DNA from 2 places in the Lysinibacillus sp. NPDC095746 genome. Region 1 is predicted to be linked to the other one. Evidence: riboswitches for the same ligand, from Rfam matches in the RefSeq annotation. Region 1 holds a riboswitch; the other holds the start of a gene.
The links. A riboswitch is a leader RNA that binds a small molecule or an ion and turns the genes downstream of it on or off. The one in region 1 is predicted to bind thiamine pyrophosphate.

Region 1 (7,962 bases):
TTTGGTCAATTGCCTCAATATAAATTTGCTGTTCTTCAATCCAGTTTTTTAATTGTGGCCAAAGTAGGCCTTCATTAGATGGCACAAAATATTGAATGTCTTTCTGGTCATCATATTTTAAAACTTCGATAAAAACATGATTAATATTATCGAAATAACTATACAATGCACCTCTGGATATTCCAGCTTCGTCCATAATATCTTGCATAGTAGTGCGTACAAAACCTTTCTCGATAAACACCTTCTTAGCCGCTTCTATCAGTTCTTTCTCTCGTTCTTTTTTATATTCTTCACTAACTTTTGGAGCCATAAGCCACCTCCTTAATGAGTGACAAAACGCACATAAAAAACTATACACCGTTGTCGTTTATATTTTAGATTATACCGACACTAGTGTATAGTTTCAACCTTTTATATTCATAACATGGGCGATGTCTTAAAAAAATTCATATTCTACTATATAAGAATGTGATGAGTCAGCATTTAAGAAAGCAATCCGACTAAGTATTTCACAAGCAGAAGAAAAGAAAATAGAACTTGGTATTCAACAATTAGCAGCTTGTATAATCGAAATGTATAAGAAAACTAAAGATTATCCGATATCATTTAAGCCTTATCTTTAAAAGAGCGGATAGGATAGACTGACACTCTTAATATTTAGAGAAATACCCCGTAGATGTTAGATATAATAACTACTACGGGGTGTTTTTTACGAGTTCTATACTACTTTCAATCAATTTCATGGCACCATGACTTTTTCCATCTGAATGAAAATGAATTCGAAATATTAATATTTGAGACTGCTAGAAATCTATATAGTTGCCAAGTATTCGTTATATCTTTTATTAATTCTCTCCGTAACAGATAAACCAATTTCAGCTAATTTTGCCGGTATAGTTTCAAAGCATTTTAAACAATCCTGTTTTTTATTTTGCTCAATTAAAAATTCTAACAGTAGAAACATATACTGTTCATTGAATTCATCTAGCTCTAGCAACTTTTGTAAGCAATTATATTTCAAAAGAGAATTAACAAAATTTGTACTTACAACATACTCTTCAAGCGCACAATACTCTTTGCTTTAAGCGGAGTCTTATTTGAATAGCCCATGAATATTCTTCCCCCATAGCAATTTAGTTATTGCTGAATTGACGTCTCATATTGATTCTCCCGTTCTGTAAATTCATTTTTCCCCCAGCCAAATAAATGGCACCCCTAGTAATCTATTCATAATGATTGACATCTTCATGAATAGTGCTAATATTGGAAATAAATTAAATAAAATAAATAACTTATCCGCTAGGGGTGCCTTTGTAAAGGCTGAGATTGAAGTGTGACTTCGGGACTCTATGAACCTGACCTGGTTAATGCCAGCGTAGGGAAGTGGTATATGGAAATTTGTCCTTTTCATCTCCAGCCACTTTCTTTACCGAAAAGAAAGTGGCTTTTTTGCATCCTACATTTGGAAGGCGGGTAAGTCTTAAAGAGGTGACCCCCATTACTCTATTATCAAAAGCGATTCATGTCATTTCTAATGGAAAAATGCCAATGGAACAACTAAGTGAAATTTTAGCAGACATCCATCCATATGCCGACGCTATCCATTTGCGTGAAAAACAAATGAAGGCAAAAGAATTATATGAAGCAGTCAACCTGCTTTCCCGAGTTGGCGTTCCGTTATCCAAAATAATCATTAATGACCGGGTAGACGTTGCCGTTATTACAGGTGTGGAAGGAGTCCAACTAGCCTATCATAGTTTGAATGCATCTATGATTAAAGCCAACTTTCCTCAATTGACGGTTGGCTGTTCCATTCACTCGGTCGAAGAAGGAAAAAAGGTTCAACGCTTGGGAGCCGACTATGTGATATATGGTCATATTTTTTCTACCCAATCAAAGCCAGGATTGGAACCAAGGGGTTTAGAGGAATTAAAAAAGCTTACTGGTTCACTAGATATTCCTGTTATTGCAATCGGCGGTATTGCTCCTGAAAATACTAAACAGGTAATAAACAGCGGAGCCGACGGTATTGCTGTGATGTCAGGCGTTTTAAACGCCGATGATCCTCTATCTGCAATAAAAAGCTATCAAAAAGAAGTTAAAATGGAGATGTGTTGAGTGAAAAATACATTTGATGTTGCCATTATCGGGGGAGGAATTAATGGCTCTTCCATTGCCTATCAACTTTCTAAACTAGGAAAAAAAGTCGTCATTCTTGAAAAAGGAACTTTGGCCAATGAAGCCTCCAGTGCAGCAGCAGGTATGCTGGCAGCACAGGCGGAAATGGAACACGACGGTCCATTTTTCCAGTTGGCATTAAAAAGCCAGGCGATGTTCCCCTCCATCACTAACGAATTACTGACATATACGGGGATCGATATCGAATTTGTGAATAAAGGCATGTTAAAAATTGCAGAAACGGAAGAATTAGCTACAGCGTTAAAAAGTCAGGTATTGTTCCAGCAGAACTGGGATTCCGGCATCCAATGGCTCGATGCAACACAAGTAAGAGAAATGGAACCTGCATTAGCACCAACTGTTGCCGGTGCTATGTTCCTTCCAAATGACGGCCATGTGCAGCCTGCAAAATTATCACTTGCCTTCGCAAAAGCTGCAGAGCATTTTGGTACAGAAATCCGCGAAAATACAGAGGTCCTTTCTTTTATCTATGAAAACGGCGTTGTCAAAGGAGTATACACATCAGCGGGAGCCTTCTATTGTGAACAGGTTGTTGTCGCTACCGGCGCCTGGGCTGCCGATTTAATGAAAAATACGGGAATCAACTTGACCGTTTATCCTGTGAAAGGAGAATGTTTTTCTGTAAAGCCGAATAAGCCGATCGTTCACAGGTCGATTTTTTCAGATAAACGCTGTTATTTTGTTCCTAAGCGAAATGGCGAAATTTACATTGGGGCCACAGTCGTGGAAAATACGTTTGATAAACAAGTAACAGCTGGAGGAATTGCTACCTTGATTGAGCAAGCCGTGAAGCTGATTCCCCAGCTGAAAGATGCCCCTTGGGAACGGGTGTGGGCAGGAATTAGGCCGCAGACAGCTGATGGGATTCCCTATATTGGCGAGCATCCTACTATTAGGGGGCTATTTGTAGCTGCCGGACACTATCGAAACGGAATTCTATTAAGCCCGCTTACTGGCAAACTCACAGCCCAGTTGCTTACAGGTCAAGTGGAAGATGAACAGTTTCTTTCTGCGTTTCGCATTGATCGATCTCAAATATCAGTTAGTTAGGAGGACAAATCTTGGAAGTAATACTAAATGGAGAAAATTTGAAGTTGTCAGAGGAAATTGTGTACGTTTCGGACCTGCTCGAATATTACAAACTGCTAGATAAAGTAGTTGTAATTGAGGTAAATGGAGAGATCCTGAACAAAGTTGATCATCAGGAAACCCTGCTCTCTGACCGAGACCGCATTGAAATTGTACATTTTGTTGGAGGCGGATAATTATGTTAAAAATAGGTCCTTATTCATTTCAATCCCGTTTGCTGCTTGGAACAGGAAAATACCCTAATTTTGATATCCAAAAGCAGGCTGTTGCTGAATCGGATTCAGAAGTCCTGACATTTGCCGTTCGGAGAATGAATATCTTTGAAGCGAACCAGCCAAATTTTTTACAAAAGCTTGATATTAAAAAATATACTTTATTGCCAAATACAGCAGGAGCCAAAAACGCAGTCGAGACCGTCCGCATTGCAAAGCTAGCGAAAGCATCCGGCCTTTGCGATATGGTTAAAGTAGAGGTCATTGGATGTGACAAAACATTACTTCCTGACCCTATTGAAACGTTAAAAGCAACAGAAGAATTAATAAAGGAAGGGTTTATTGTGCTTCCGTACACATCAGATGATGTTGTTTTAGCCAGAAAGCTGCAGGAATTAGGCTGCCATGCCATAATGCCAGGAGCCTCACCAATCGGTTCCGGACGGGGAATCATTAACCCGCTTAACTTGAGTTTTATAATTGAACAAGCAACGGTGCCCGTTATTGTCGATGCTGGTATCGGCTCTCCTGCTGATGCAGCAATGGCAATGGAACTGGGTGCTGATGGAATTTTATTAAACACAGCTGTATCTGCAGCAAAAGACCCTGTCAAGATGGCAAAAGCTATGAAACTTGCTATTGAGGCCGGACGCCTTTGCTTTGAAGCTGGTAGAATTCCGAAGAAACGATATGCCACAGCGAGCAGTCCTTTGGAAGGGATGAGTATTGGATGAATGATCGCTATTCACGACAGCAATTATTTGCACCAATCGGAGAATCCGGACAGCAAAAAATTTCAGCTAAACATGCATTGATTGTTGGAGCTGGGGCGCTGGGAACAACAAATGCCGAAGCACTAGTCCGCGCGGGAATAGGTAAACTGACGATTGTGGACCGAGATTATGTGGAATGGTCAAACCTGCAGCGTCAACAGCTATACGCTGAAGATGATGCAAAAAACAGGATGCCTAAAGCGATCGCAGCAAAAAAACGCCTGGAGGCCATCAATTCAACTGTAACAGTCGAAGCAATAGTAGCGGATGCGTCAGTGTTTGAGCTAGAAGAATGGGCAAAACAGGCCGATCTCATGATTGATGCGACCGATAACTTTGAAACAAGAATGATGATGAATGATGTCTCGCAAAAATACTCAGTACCCTGGATCTATGGCGCTTGTGTGGGGAGCTATGGTATTACATATACGATCATTCCTGAAAAAAACCCTTGTTTTTCATGTTTATTGGAAACAGTTCCTATCGGAGGTTTAACGTGCGATACCGCGGGAATCATCGGTCCTGCCGTGCAAATGGTTACTGCCCATCAGATAAGTGAAGCTTTAAAAATATTAGTGGATGATACAGCAGTATTACGGAATAAATTACTATCTTTTGATCTTTGGAAAAACCAACATAGTGCAATAAAAGTGGATAAGATGAAAAAAGATGATTGCCCATCATGCGGGAACAATCGGACATATCCCTACCTATCCTTTGAAAATCAAACAAAAACAGCTGTACTATGCGGAAGAGATTCTGTTCAAATCCGGCCTTCCGCGAAAGAAGAACAGGATTTAGCCAAACTGGAAAAAGTTTTTTTGCAGCAAGGCGGAAATGTTCAGCGCAACCCTTATCTGTTATCTTATAGTGTCGATAATCATCGTTTGGTTATTTTTAAAGACGGGCGAGTTTTAGTCCACGGAACAAAAGATATTGCAGAAGCGAAAACACTGTATCATCGCTATTTAGGATAAAAATTTGAATGAGGCTGGACAAAAAGTTTTTAGCTGTTGAAAAACCCGAACTCATGACGAAATGCATTTAATGTTTCCTAATAGTTCGGATTTTCTTTTTATATTGCTTTTGAAATTTGCCTTCATAAGCACCGCATTGCAACTCCATTTTTCCCCCAACTAGTCCCGCTTTGGTAGGATATATAATAAACCCCTTCGTATCTCCAACTGTACCCTATCGAGTAGATCTCTCGATAGGGTACGGTTTAAGATTGATGCAGTTTTAATAAATGCTGATTAATATGTCATGCCCCCGGGCAAGGCTTTGTTCATAAAAATGGATTAACTGATCGAGTTCCGCTATAAGTTCTGCGAAAAGCTCCACGGCTTCATCGTCCGCCCAAATATCCGGATAAATCTGTTTGGCTCTAAAAATTGCTGGCTTGAATTGTTGCTGCAAGACAGTCCTATCCATAGAATGAAGAGCTTCTAAAATCCGGGGAAGCTCTTCTGAACCAATGACGCTGACAAATTCTTCAGTATCCAGCACGTGAACGCCGACAATGGCCTCGCTTAATGGGTGGTTCTCGATTGGCTGTGAGGCAGAGATCCCTGTTAACAAACAATGCAATCCGTCCCATAATTTATCCATTTCATTAACGGGACAGCTATGATTTTCCATAAGCTCCTCAAGTCGCTTGACGATATGGAAATTATTTAACTCGGCAATTTCATCCGCTAAAGCATTGTTTAATGATAAGTAACTGGCCATAATTCCCATCGTGTATCTTCCCCTTTATTTTCTATCAATTATATCTCATCATTCAAAACGGGGCGTTTGGTCCGCCCCATTCCGATGAAAGGGAATTAGCACTAATTATTTCAAATCGTTATTTTATCATTTAGAAGAACGCTTGGCTGATCACAAGCTATTTTATAGACAAATTTTTTCCGTGCAATATGGTAACTTTTATCTTCTCCATAAAAGTTAATCTTCATTTGTTCTAATTCTTCATGGCGATATTCTGCTAATGGCTTTTCTTTTTCATCTCTTTCTCGTTCTGCTTGTTTATTTGCAATAATTTCATCATAAAGAGACGAAGATGCCCAATATTCAGCAACTTTTTGTATTTTTTCATTAAATTCTTGGACATTACCTTTAAAATAATCATCAATTAATCCGATTTCTTTTGCTTTTAATGTACTTAAGGCAGGACATGTTTCAGTAATTTCAAAAGCTAACTCTTTCCCCAAGCGTTTTGGTAATAAATACGTCCAATATTCTGAACCATATAGGTTCCCCATTTTTTTATAATGAGGATTTAAAACAACACCTTCTCTTGCAAAAATAAAATCACCTGTAAGACCTAGTATGACCCCTCCTGCACCGGCATTTCCTTGCATAGCAGTCATAACAATTTTGTCTGGTGAATTTAGAATTTCAAGAATCATGTCATCAATCGCATTAATATTTTCCCACGATTCATCCCCTTGATTTTCAGCATATTCAATAGTATTTAAGTGAATGCCATTAGACCAAAAATCATGTCCACCCATTAAAACTAATACTTTACTATTTTTTGTTTTCGCTTCTTTAATGGCTTGTTGAAGTTTCTTACAGTGTGAGGTGTGCATAGCGCCATTATAAAAATCAAAATGCAAGTACCCTACTTGATTTTTTTCTTTATAGTAGATTTCTCTGTATGTTCTTCCTTCAATATCGTCAAAAGGATTAATAGGTAATTCAGGAACATTCCTTAATAAATGTGCTAGAGCAAGTGATGCTGGTAACTTTATTCCACCTTTTTTCTTTACGTGACTAATCCAAACACTCCCATCAATCGTTCCTACACATACTGCATCATCACGATAGCCAAGAATTTCCCCACAATTCCCAACTATTCTGTCATCTACATGACAACCGAATAAATAGTACTCTTCACCGAATATAGTATCGAGAACGCCAGGGTTACTATCAGCAGCACGAATTTTTCTTGCAATAGTTTCAGAATTATCACTAAGCCAATGAATTCTACGGTCAGATTGTTTCATTGTTGGTAAAAGTGTACCTTTCACATTTGAATGATTATAATCTAATGGTTCAGGAAAATACTCTTCTTTTTGATACGCCTTAAACTTCTCCAATAAATCAAGTAATCCTTTTACAGCTGCATGTGTTGCTTCATGTCTGTATAGCGTGCTTTTACTAACTTCACGCATCGAATAATTATTTGTAGACCAAATATCTCCTGCATCCATTTCCTGCTCTGCTTGAAGTAGTGTAACTCCCCATTCTCTCTCCTGTCCCATGATCGCCCAATCAATAGAAGAAGGTCCTCTATCCCCTTTAATACCAGGGTGTACAATAATACATACATACTTCTTCCAAATTTCCTCTGGGATGGCAGTCTTCAGGAACGGACAGACAATCAAATCTGGTTTTGAAACTTCTATTGCTTGAATCATTGCGTCTATTGTTGTGGTAATATGAATATCCACTTCATATTTTCTATCTGTCAATTCAACGTAAAAACGTTGGCTCATGCTGTTATGTGCGGATGTTATAAATAATATTTTCATTTTAATCCTCCAATATCTTTCTATTAGGTAATGATAAACAAAATTTAACAGGGCTTGTTATTGTTTTTAGATACACAATGTATACCACATTGAACCAATGGCGTGCTTTTTATCTGATACTTGATTGGTCTTTTGGTTCGCATTAGAATTCCT
Region 2 (7,962 bases), on a different contig from region 1:
GGTAAAACAGATCAAAACGATGAAGCTGTGAGGATTTTTAAAAATTTTTTGGGCCTGTCACTAGATATTGTTAGGAAATGCTATTATTATTAGGAAGAGAATATAAATAGAACATGCGTTTGTTTTTTGGAGGGGAAATTTTTTGGCGAATAAACAGTCACCAAGCGTCTATAATGATGACGCCATTCAAGTATTAGAAGGATTAGAAGCGGTACGAAAACGACCCGGCATGTATATCGGTTCTACGGATGGCCGTGGACTTCATCACCTAGTATATGAAATCGTCGATAATGCGGTGGATGAAGCTCTGGCTGGCTTTGGTTCTCATATCATTGTCACTATTCATAAAGATCAAAGTATCAGCGTTCGAGACTTCGGCCGGGGAATGCCAACAGGTATGCATAAGATGGGGAAACCGACTCCTGAGATTATCTTCACTGTCTTACATGCCGGTGGTAAATTCGGACAAGGCGGCTATAAAACAAGTGGTGGCTTACATGGCGTAGGTTCGTCTGTTGTTAATGCTTTATCCACTTTTTTAGAAGTTACGATTCACCGCGATGGTAAAAAATATCGTCAACGTTTTGAAAACGGTGGCCATCCTGTGACGACATTAGAAGAAATTGGACAAACAAAGCAGACTGGAACGCTTGTTCATTTTTTACCAGATGACACGATTTTTTCTGTAACAAAATACAATTATGATACGCTTGCAGAACGTTTACGTGAGTCAGCGTTTTTATTAAAAGGCTTAAAAATTGAGTTAATCGATGAACGCGAGGAAGGCAAAGGTGATGTTTTCTTTTATGAGAACGGCATTGAAGCTTTCGTTGCGTATTTGAATGAGGAGAAAGACGTCCTTCATCCTGTTAAGTATGTGGAAGGGATCCAAGACGAAATTGAAGTTGAATTCGCCTTTCAATACAACGATGGATACTCCGAAACAATCCTTTCATTTGTTAACAATGTGCGTACACGAGATGGTGGAACACATGAAACAGGTGCCAAGGCAGCATTAACACGTGTTTTTAATGAATATGCACGAAAAATTGGCCTGTTAAAAGATAAAGATAAAAATCTTGAAGGGACAGACATCCGAGAAGGCTTAGCAGCGATTGTTTCTGTTCGTATACCAGAGCATTTACTACAATTTGAGGGTCAGACGAAGGGCAAGCTTGGTACGAGTGAGGCACGCTCGGCAGTAGATAGTGTTGTTTCGGAGCAAATTTTATATGTGCTTGAGGAAAACGCAGAATTGTCTGCATCTCTTGTTCGTAAAGCTATTCGTGCGCAGCAAGTACGTGAAGCGGCTCGTAAAGCACGTGAAGATGCACGAAACGGCAAGAAGAGCAAAAAAGCCAGTACTATTCTTTCTGGAAAATTAACGCCTGCACAATCTCGAAATGCAGCGAAAAACGAGCTGTATTTAGTCGAAGGTGACTCTGCAGGTGGCTCTGCAAAACAAGGGCGAGATCGTACGTTCCAAGCGATTTTACCTTTGCGTGGTAAAGTTATTAATACAGAAAAAGCCAAGCTGCAGGATATTATGAAAAATGAAGAGATTTCAACGATTATCCATGCAATAGGTGCTGGTGTTGGAACAGATTTCTCTGTCGAGGATTCAGCGTATGACAAAGTCGTTATTATGACCGATGCTGATACGGACGGAGCGCATATTCAAGTGCTGCTGTTAACGTTCTTCTATCGTTATATGCGACCATTGATTGAAGCTGGAAAGGTATTTATCGCATTACCACCACTTTATAAAATATCAAGAGGCACTGGTAAAAAAGAAGTGACTGAATATGCTTGGACTGAAAATGACTTACAAGCGGCCATTAAAAAAGTTGGAAAGGGTTACATATTACAACGTTATAAAGGGCTTGGTGAGATGAATGCTGACCAGCTGTGGGATACGACAATGAACCCTGAAACACGTACATTAATACGTGTGACGATCGAGGATGGTGCACGTGCTGAAAGACGTGTGACCACTTTAATGGGCGATAAAGTAGAGCCGCGCCGTAAATGGATCGAAGCTAATGTAGACTTCGGTATGGAGGATGATTCAAATATTTTAGACAATGAATTCATCCAACAAGAGGAGGACCAAGCATGAGTAGTACGGAAAAATTTCAAGATTTACCTTTAGAAGAAGTTATGGGTGACCGTTTTGGTCGCTATAGTAAATATATTATTCAAGACCGCGCGTTGCCTGATGCACGTGACGGTCTTAAGCCTGTACAGCGACGTATTTTATATGCGATGTTTACAGAGGGTAATACGAACGATAAACCATTCCGTAAATCAGCAAAAACTGTCGGTAATGTTATCGGTAACTATCATCCACATGGTGATAGTTCAGTATATGAAGCAATGGTGCGTATGAGTCAGGATTGGAAAGCGCGTCATATGCTCATTGAAATGCATGGGAATAACGGTTCTGTTGATGGTGACCCGCCGGCAGCGATGCGTTATACCGAGGCAAGACTTTCTGCTATTGCAGCGGAGATGCTACGCGATATAGGCAAGAAAACAGTTGAATTTGTACCGAACTTCGATGATCAGGATATGGAGCCAACTGTTTTACCAGCTCGTTTCCCGAATTTACTAGTCAACGGCTCAACTGGTATTTCGGCTGGTTATGCAACAGATATCCCTCCTCACGCACTTGATGAGGTGCTAGACGGTGTTCTTATGCGTTTAGATAACCCAAATACGACTGTCGATGATTTAATGACCGTTATTAAAGGGCCTGATTTCCCAACAGGTGGGATCATTCAAGGTGTCGATGGTATTAAAAAAGCATACGAAACAGGACGCGGTAAAATCATTGTGCGTGCGCAAGCAGTCGTTGAGCCAATTAAAGGCGGCAAAGAGCAAATTGTTATTACGGAATTACCGTACGATGTTAATAAAGCAAATCTTGTGAAGAAAATCGATGAGCAACGTGTGGATAAACGACTTGAAGGAATTGCGGAAATTCGTGATGAATCGGATCGTACAGGCCTACGTGTTGTCATTGAACTGAAAAAAGATGTTCCTGGACAAGGAATTTTAAACTATTTGTTCAAAACAACTGATTTACAAGTAGCTTATAATTTTAATATGATTGCTATTCATAATCGTCGTCCGACAATGATGACATTACCATTGTTACTGGATTCTTATATTGCCCATCAAAAGGAAGTCGTGACGAATCGCTCCATTTATGATTTGCAAAAGGCAAAAGATCGTTCACATATTGTTGATGGCTTGATCAAGGCACTGTCCATTTTAGATGAAGTCATTGCAACCATTCGTTCTTCAAATGATAAACGAGATGCGAAAACGAATTTACAGGAGAAGTTTGACTTTACAGAAGTGCAATCGGAGGCAATCGTTAGCCTGCAATTATACCGTTTAACAAATACGGATATTACGGAATTGCGTGCTGAACAGGAAGAATTAAATAAATTGATTGCTAAGCTTGAAGGTATTCTTAATAGTGAAGCAAAGCTTGTACGTGTTATTAAACAGGAACTACTTGACATTAAAAAACGCTTTGCAGAGCCTCGTCGTTCAAAAATTGAACAAGAAATTGAAGAAATCAAAATTACGTTAGATGTCCTTGTCCCAAGTGAAGAGGTTGTAGTGACGGTCACAAAGGATGGCTATATTAAGCGTACATCTACACGTTCACATGCAGCTTCGAATGGTCAGGATTTTGCGATGAAGGATTCCGATTATTTATTATATGAAGCAAATTTAAATACACAGCATCATCTACTGTTATTCACAAATCGAGGCAATTATATTTATCAGCCTGTCCATGAACTACCTGATATTCGCTGGAAGGATCTTGGTCAGCATATTTCAAGTATTGTACCGACAGGGGAAGATGAATCTATTATTGCTGTATACGGTTTTGAAACATTCGAACAAGTAAATACGTATATTTTAACAGCTACGAAAGATGGACAAATTAAACGCTCACCTTTAGCTGATTATGCTGTTACACGTTATTCAAAGCCGATCAAAACGATGAATGTTAAGTCAGGCGATGAAATGATTTTTGCAGACATTGTGACAGACGAAGTAGAATTAATGTTAACGACAGATACTGCCTATGCTATTCGTTTCCCAATAGAGGAATTGCCAGTAACGGGTGTTAAAACAGGCGGTGTGAAAGGGATTACGCTGAAAGACGGCGAAGCATTAGTTGGCATCAATGTTTTACCGCCAAATGCCACGGCATATGTTGCGATTGTGACACATCGCGGTGCGGTGAAAAAAATGAATGTTGCTGAGGTAGAGATGACGAGTCGTGCAAAACGCGGCTTAAAAGTGTTAACAGAATTAAAAGCGAACCCACATCGTATCGTGGCTGTAGTAAAGGTTACAGATGAGGAACAACTAACAATCGAGACGGAAAAAGGCATGCAAGAGATTCTTGACGTACATGCATTAACTCGAGCAGATCGCCACTCCAACGGTTCCTTTAAAGTAGATATTGCTACTGACGGTGCCATTTCTCATGTCTTTACGGTCAAAAAAGAAGAGAAATAACATTAGTTTTCTAGCCCATGCTCTTTGAGAGCTGGGCTTTTTATAATTATCGTACTTAAAATTTAATTTGTGTTTTCAACTGATAAATTAGGGCAATCGCTGATAAACTCCCAACAATCGCTGATAAAGAAAAATTCATTAATGGGCTGGTAGTTGCCAAATATATGTCAGAAGATAGAGCTATTGAAAGACGATGCTGTTAAATTATTTTTACAGCACGATCGGTAAACAGAGCCTTGTCATTTCCGGATAGATATGGGTATAATAATCACGAAAAGTTCATATGGAAAGAATGTAGGGGGGCTGGTGTTGCCAGCTGAGATTGTGTCCGATATAGACACTGACCCTTTGAACCTGATTTGGCTCGTACCAGCGTAGGGAACATCTATTCAAAAAGAAATTTTTGATATTGATTGTAAAACGTCTGGGAGGAATCCTAGGCGTTTTTTGTTTTCAGACTTTTGTTGTATACACAGACCGTGAACGCTTTCTTCTGGTAAAGGCATTCATTCATGAACATTTCACACTACTTACTTGGAGGATTAAGCATGAAAAAATGGTTATTGGTCCTAATGGCTGCACTTTTCACATTAGTGGGCTGTAGCGAAAAAGAGGCTAAAAAGGATGCTAAAGGATTAACAAAAGTATCGGTTGTCCTAGATTGGACACCGAACACAAATCATACTGGTTTATATGTAGCGGAAAAACTTGGCTTCTTTAAGGAACAGGGTTTAGATGTAGATATAATATTACCGGGCGAAGCGGGAGCAGATCAGCTTGTGGCGTCTGGCAAGGCTCAGTTTGGCGTAAGTTATCAGGAAGGGATTACACAGGCACGTGTGCAAGATGTACCGCTAGTATCAATCGCGGCGATTATTCAACATAATACTTCTGGCTTCGCATCCATTGCATCAAAAGGCATTACGTCACCGAAGGATTTTGAAGGTAAAACTTACGGTGGCTGGGGGGCACCACTTGAAAAGGCAGTACTGCAATCACTAATGCAAACAAAAAATGCAGATATCAATAAATTAGATATTATCAATGCAGGCGATATAGATTTCTTCACAATGATGAAAAAAGATATTGATTTTGCGTGGATTTATTATGCATGGACAGGTATTGAAGCAGAACTGCGTGGCGAAAAACTCAACATGCTATATTTAACAGATTATAGTGATCAGTTAGATTACTACACACCTGTACTTGCTACAAATGAAAAAATGATTAAGGATGATCCTGAGACGGTAAAAGCATTTGTCGCTGCTGCAGCAAAAGGCTATGACTATGCGATCAATCATCCAAATGAAGCAGCAGATATTTTACTAGAAGCGGTACCTGATTTAGATAAGAACCTTGTGCATAAAAGTCAGGAATGGTTAGCAGATAAGTATCAAGACGACGCAGCACAATGGGGCGAGCAAAAGCTAGCTGTTTGGGAAAATTACGCGAAATGGATGGCGGACAATAAAGTTTTAGAGGGCGAATTTAACGCAAAACAAGCATTTACAAACGACTTTTTACCGAAAAAGGAGACAAAGTAATATGGCAAACTCATTAATAAGTGTACAAATTATCCCGAAAACTGAAAAATATGAGGATGTGATCCCGTTTGTCGATGCAGCGATTGCGGTTATCGACGCATCAGGGGTAAAATATGAAGTTCATCCATTAGAAACGACCATGGAAGGTGAGCTAACGACTTTACTACAAATCATTGAAAAAATGAATGACAAGATGATTGAGCTTGGCGCTATTAATGTCATTACGCAAGTGAAAATTTTATATCAGCCATCCGGTATTACAATGAATACACTAACGGAGAAATACAAGTAATGAGGCAGGCTTTCAAACAAGGAAGGACGATAATTTTTATCGCCTTCCTCTTATTCATATGGGAACTTATTGTCCGTTTTGCAGACGTGCCACATTGGCTATTGCCCACACCAAGTGCCATTTTGAAAGAAGGCTTTCAATCGTATGAGACGTTTGTACCACATGCTATAGCGACTGTTCAATTAGCACTTCTAGGCCTTGCCATTGGAATAGTGTGTGGGCTAACGGTTGCTGTGCTATTACATCGTTTTACGCTTGTGCGGGAGCTATTTTATCCTATTCTTATTATGTCACAAAATGTCCCAGTGCTCGTTCTAGCACCACTCTTAATCATTTGGTTTGGCTTTGGTTTATTGCCAAAGCTTATTATTATTTGTCTGGTGTGCTTTTTCCCCATTGTTATTTCCGCAATGGATGGCTTCCGTCAAACCTCACCTGAGCTGAAGCATTATTTTGAAATGATTGGGGCAACGAAATCACAAACCTTTTGGAAGCTTGAATGGCCATATGCGTACCCGTCGATTTTTTCAGGCATTAAGATTGCGGCGACGTATAGTGTTATGGGAGCTGTCATTGCAGAATGGTTAGGTGCGAAAATGGGGATTGGCGTCTATATGACATTGGCGCAATCTTCATTTCGAACGGATCGCGTGTTTGTAGCGATTTTTGCCATCATTTTTTTAAGTTTCCTATTATTTAGTGCTATTCGGTTATTAGAAAAACTTGTTGTGAAGGGGAGAAATCCATGCTAAGCATTCAAAACATTGATAAATCCTTTAATGCTCTTCCTGTTATTCGCGATTTATCATTTGAGGTCAAGGACGGGGAATTTGTGGCGATTATCGGACCGTCAGGCAGTGGTAAAAGCACACTCTTTCAATTAATTGGTGGTGTCTCTTCTATTGATAAGGGAGCTATTTTATTAAACGGTACAGATATCCAACAAAAAAGAGGAACGGTCGGCTATATGCCTCAGCAGCCCTGCTTACTACCATGGCGTACGATAGTAGAAAACGTCGCGATTGTCGAGGAGCTTCATCGCAAACCAAATATTGAGCTTGCCAAGGAGTGGTTAAATAATGTTGGGCTCGCGACGTTTGAAAATGCGTATCCTAATGAGCTGTCGGGTGGTATGCAACAGCGTGTATCATTTATTCGCGCAATTGTTAGTAATAAGCCCATTTTATGCTTAGATGAGCCGTTTTCTGCACTTGATGAGTTTACAAGGCTTGAAATGCAGGAGTGGCTTTTATCGATTTGGGAGAAAGATCGAAAATCGATATTGTTCGTAACTCACAGTATCGAGGAAGCTCTCTTTTTAGCGGATCGTATCATTGTGCTCACGAAACGGCCAGCGACGATTAAAAAGGAAATAATCGTACCTTTTGCAAGGCCACGCCAAGAAGAAATTCGCCATTCCGCTACATTTACGGCACTAAAGCAACAGTTATTCACGTATTTAAAAGAAGAGAAGGATGATGCAAATGTTGATTGATGCACATATTCATTTAGATCAGTATAAGGAACACGACATTCCAACTTTGCTAGAAGAAGCTGAACATGTCATTGCCGTTAGCA

Region 2: it holds a riboswitch for thiamine pyrophosphate, as region 1 does, so the genes downstream of both, ACIQ7N_RS18955 (ABC transporter substrate-binding protein) here and tenI (thiazole tautomerase TenI) in region 1, are expected to answer to the same signal.

The regions. Positions count from the first base shown of each region.
Region 1 is NZ_JBIWGL010000016.1:7,943-15,904, reverse strand. It holds gene ACIQ7N_RS13035 (TetR/AcrR family transcriptional regulator) at 1-310, opposite strand, end outside; TPP riboswitch at 1,292-1,399, shown strand; gene tenI (thiazole tautomerase TenI) at 1,399-2,118, shown strand; gene thiO (glycine oxidase ThiO) at 2,119-3,249, shown strand; gene thiS (sulfur carrier protein ThiS) at 3,261-3,464, shown strand; gene ACIQ7N_RS13015 (thiazole synthase) at 3,467-4,234, shown strand; gene ACIQ7N_RS13010 (thiazole biosynthesis adenylyltransferase ThiF) at 4,231-5,250, shown strand; gene ACIQ7N_RS13005 (YfbM family protein) at 5,513-6,010, opposite strand; gene ACIQ7N_RS13000 (hydrogenase maturation protein) at 6,112-7,809, opposite strand.
Region 2 is NZ_JBIWGL010000030.1:1,705-9,666, reverse strand. It holds gene parE (DNA topoisomerase IV subunit B) at 143-2,119, shown strand; gene parC (DNA topoisomerase IV subunit A) at 2,116-4,548, shown strand; TPP riboswitch at 4,835-4,946, shown strand; gene ACIQ7N_RS18955 (ABC transporter substrate-binding protein) at 5,097-6,092, shown strand; gene ACIQ7N_RS18950 (thiamine-binding protein) at 6,094-6,384, shown strand; gene ACIQ7N_RS18945 (ABC transporter permease) at 6,384-7,136, shown strand; gene ACIQ7N_RS18940 (ABC transporter ATP-binding protein) at 7,130-7,879, shown strand; gene ACIQ7N_RS18935 (TatD family hydrolase) at 7,869-7,962, shown strand, end outside.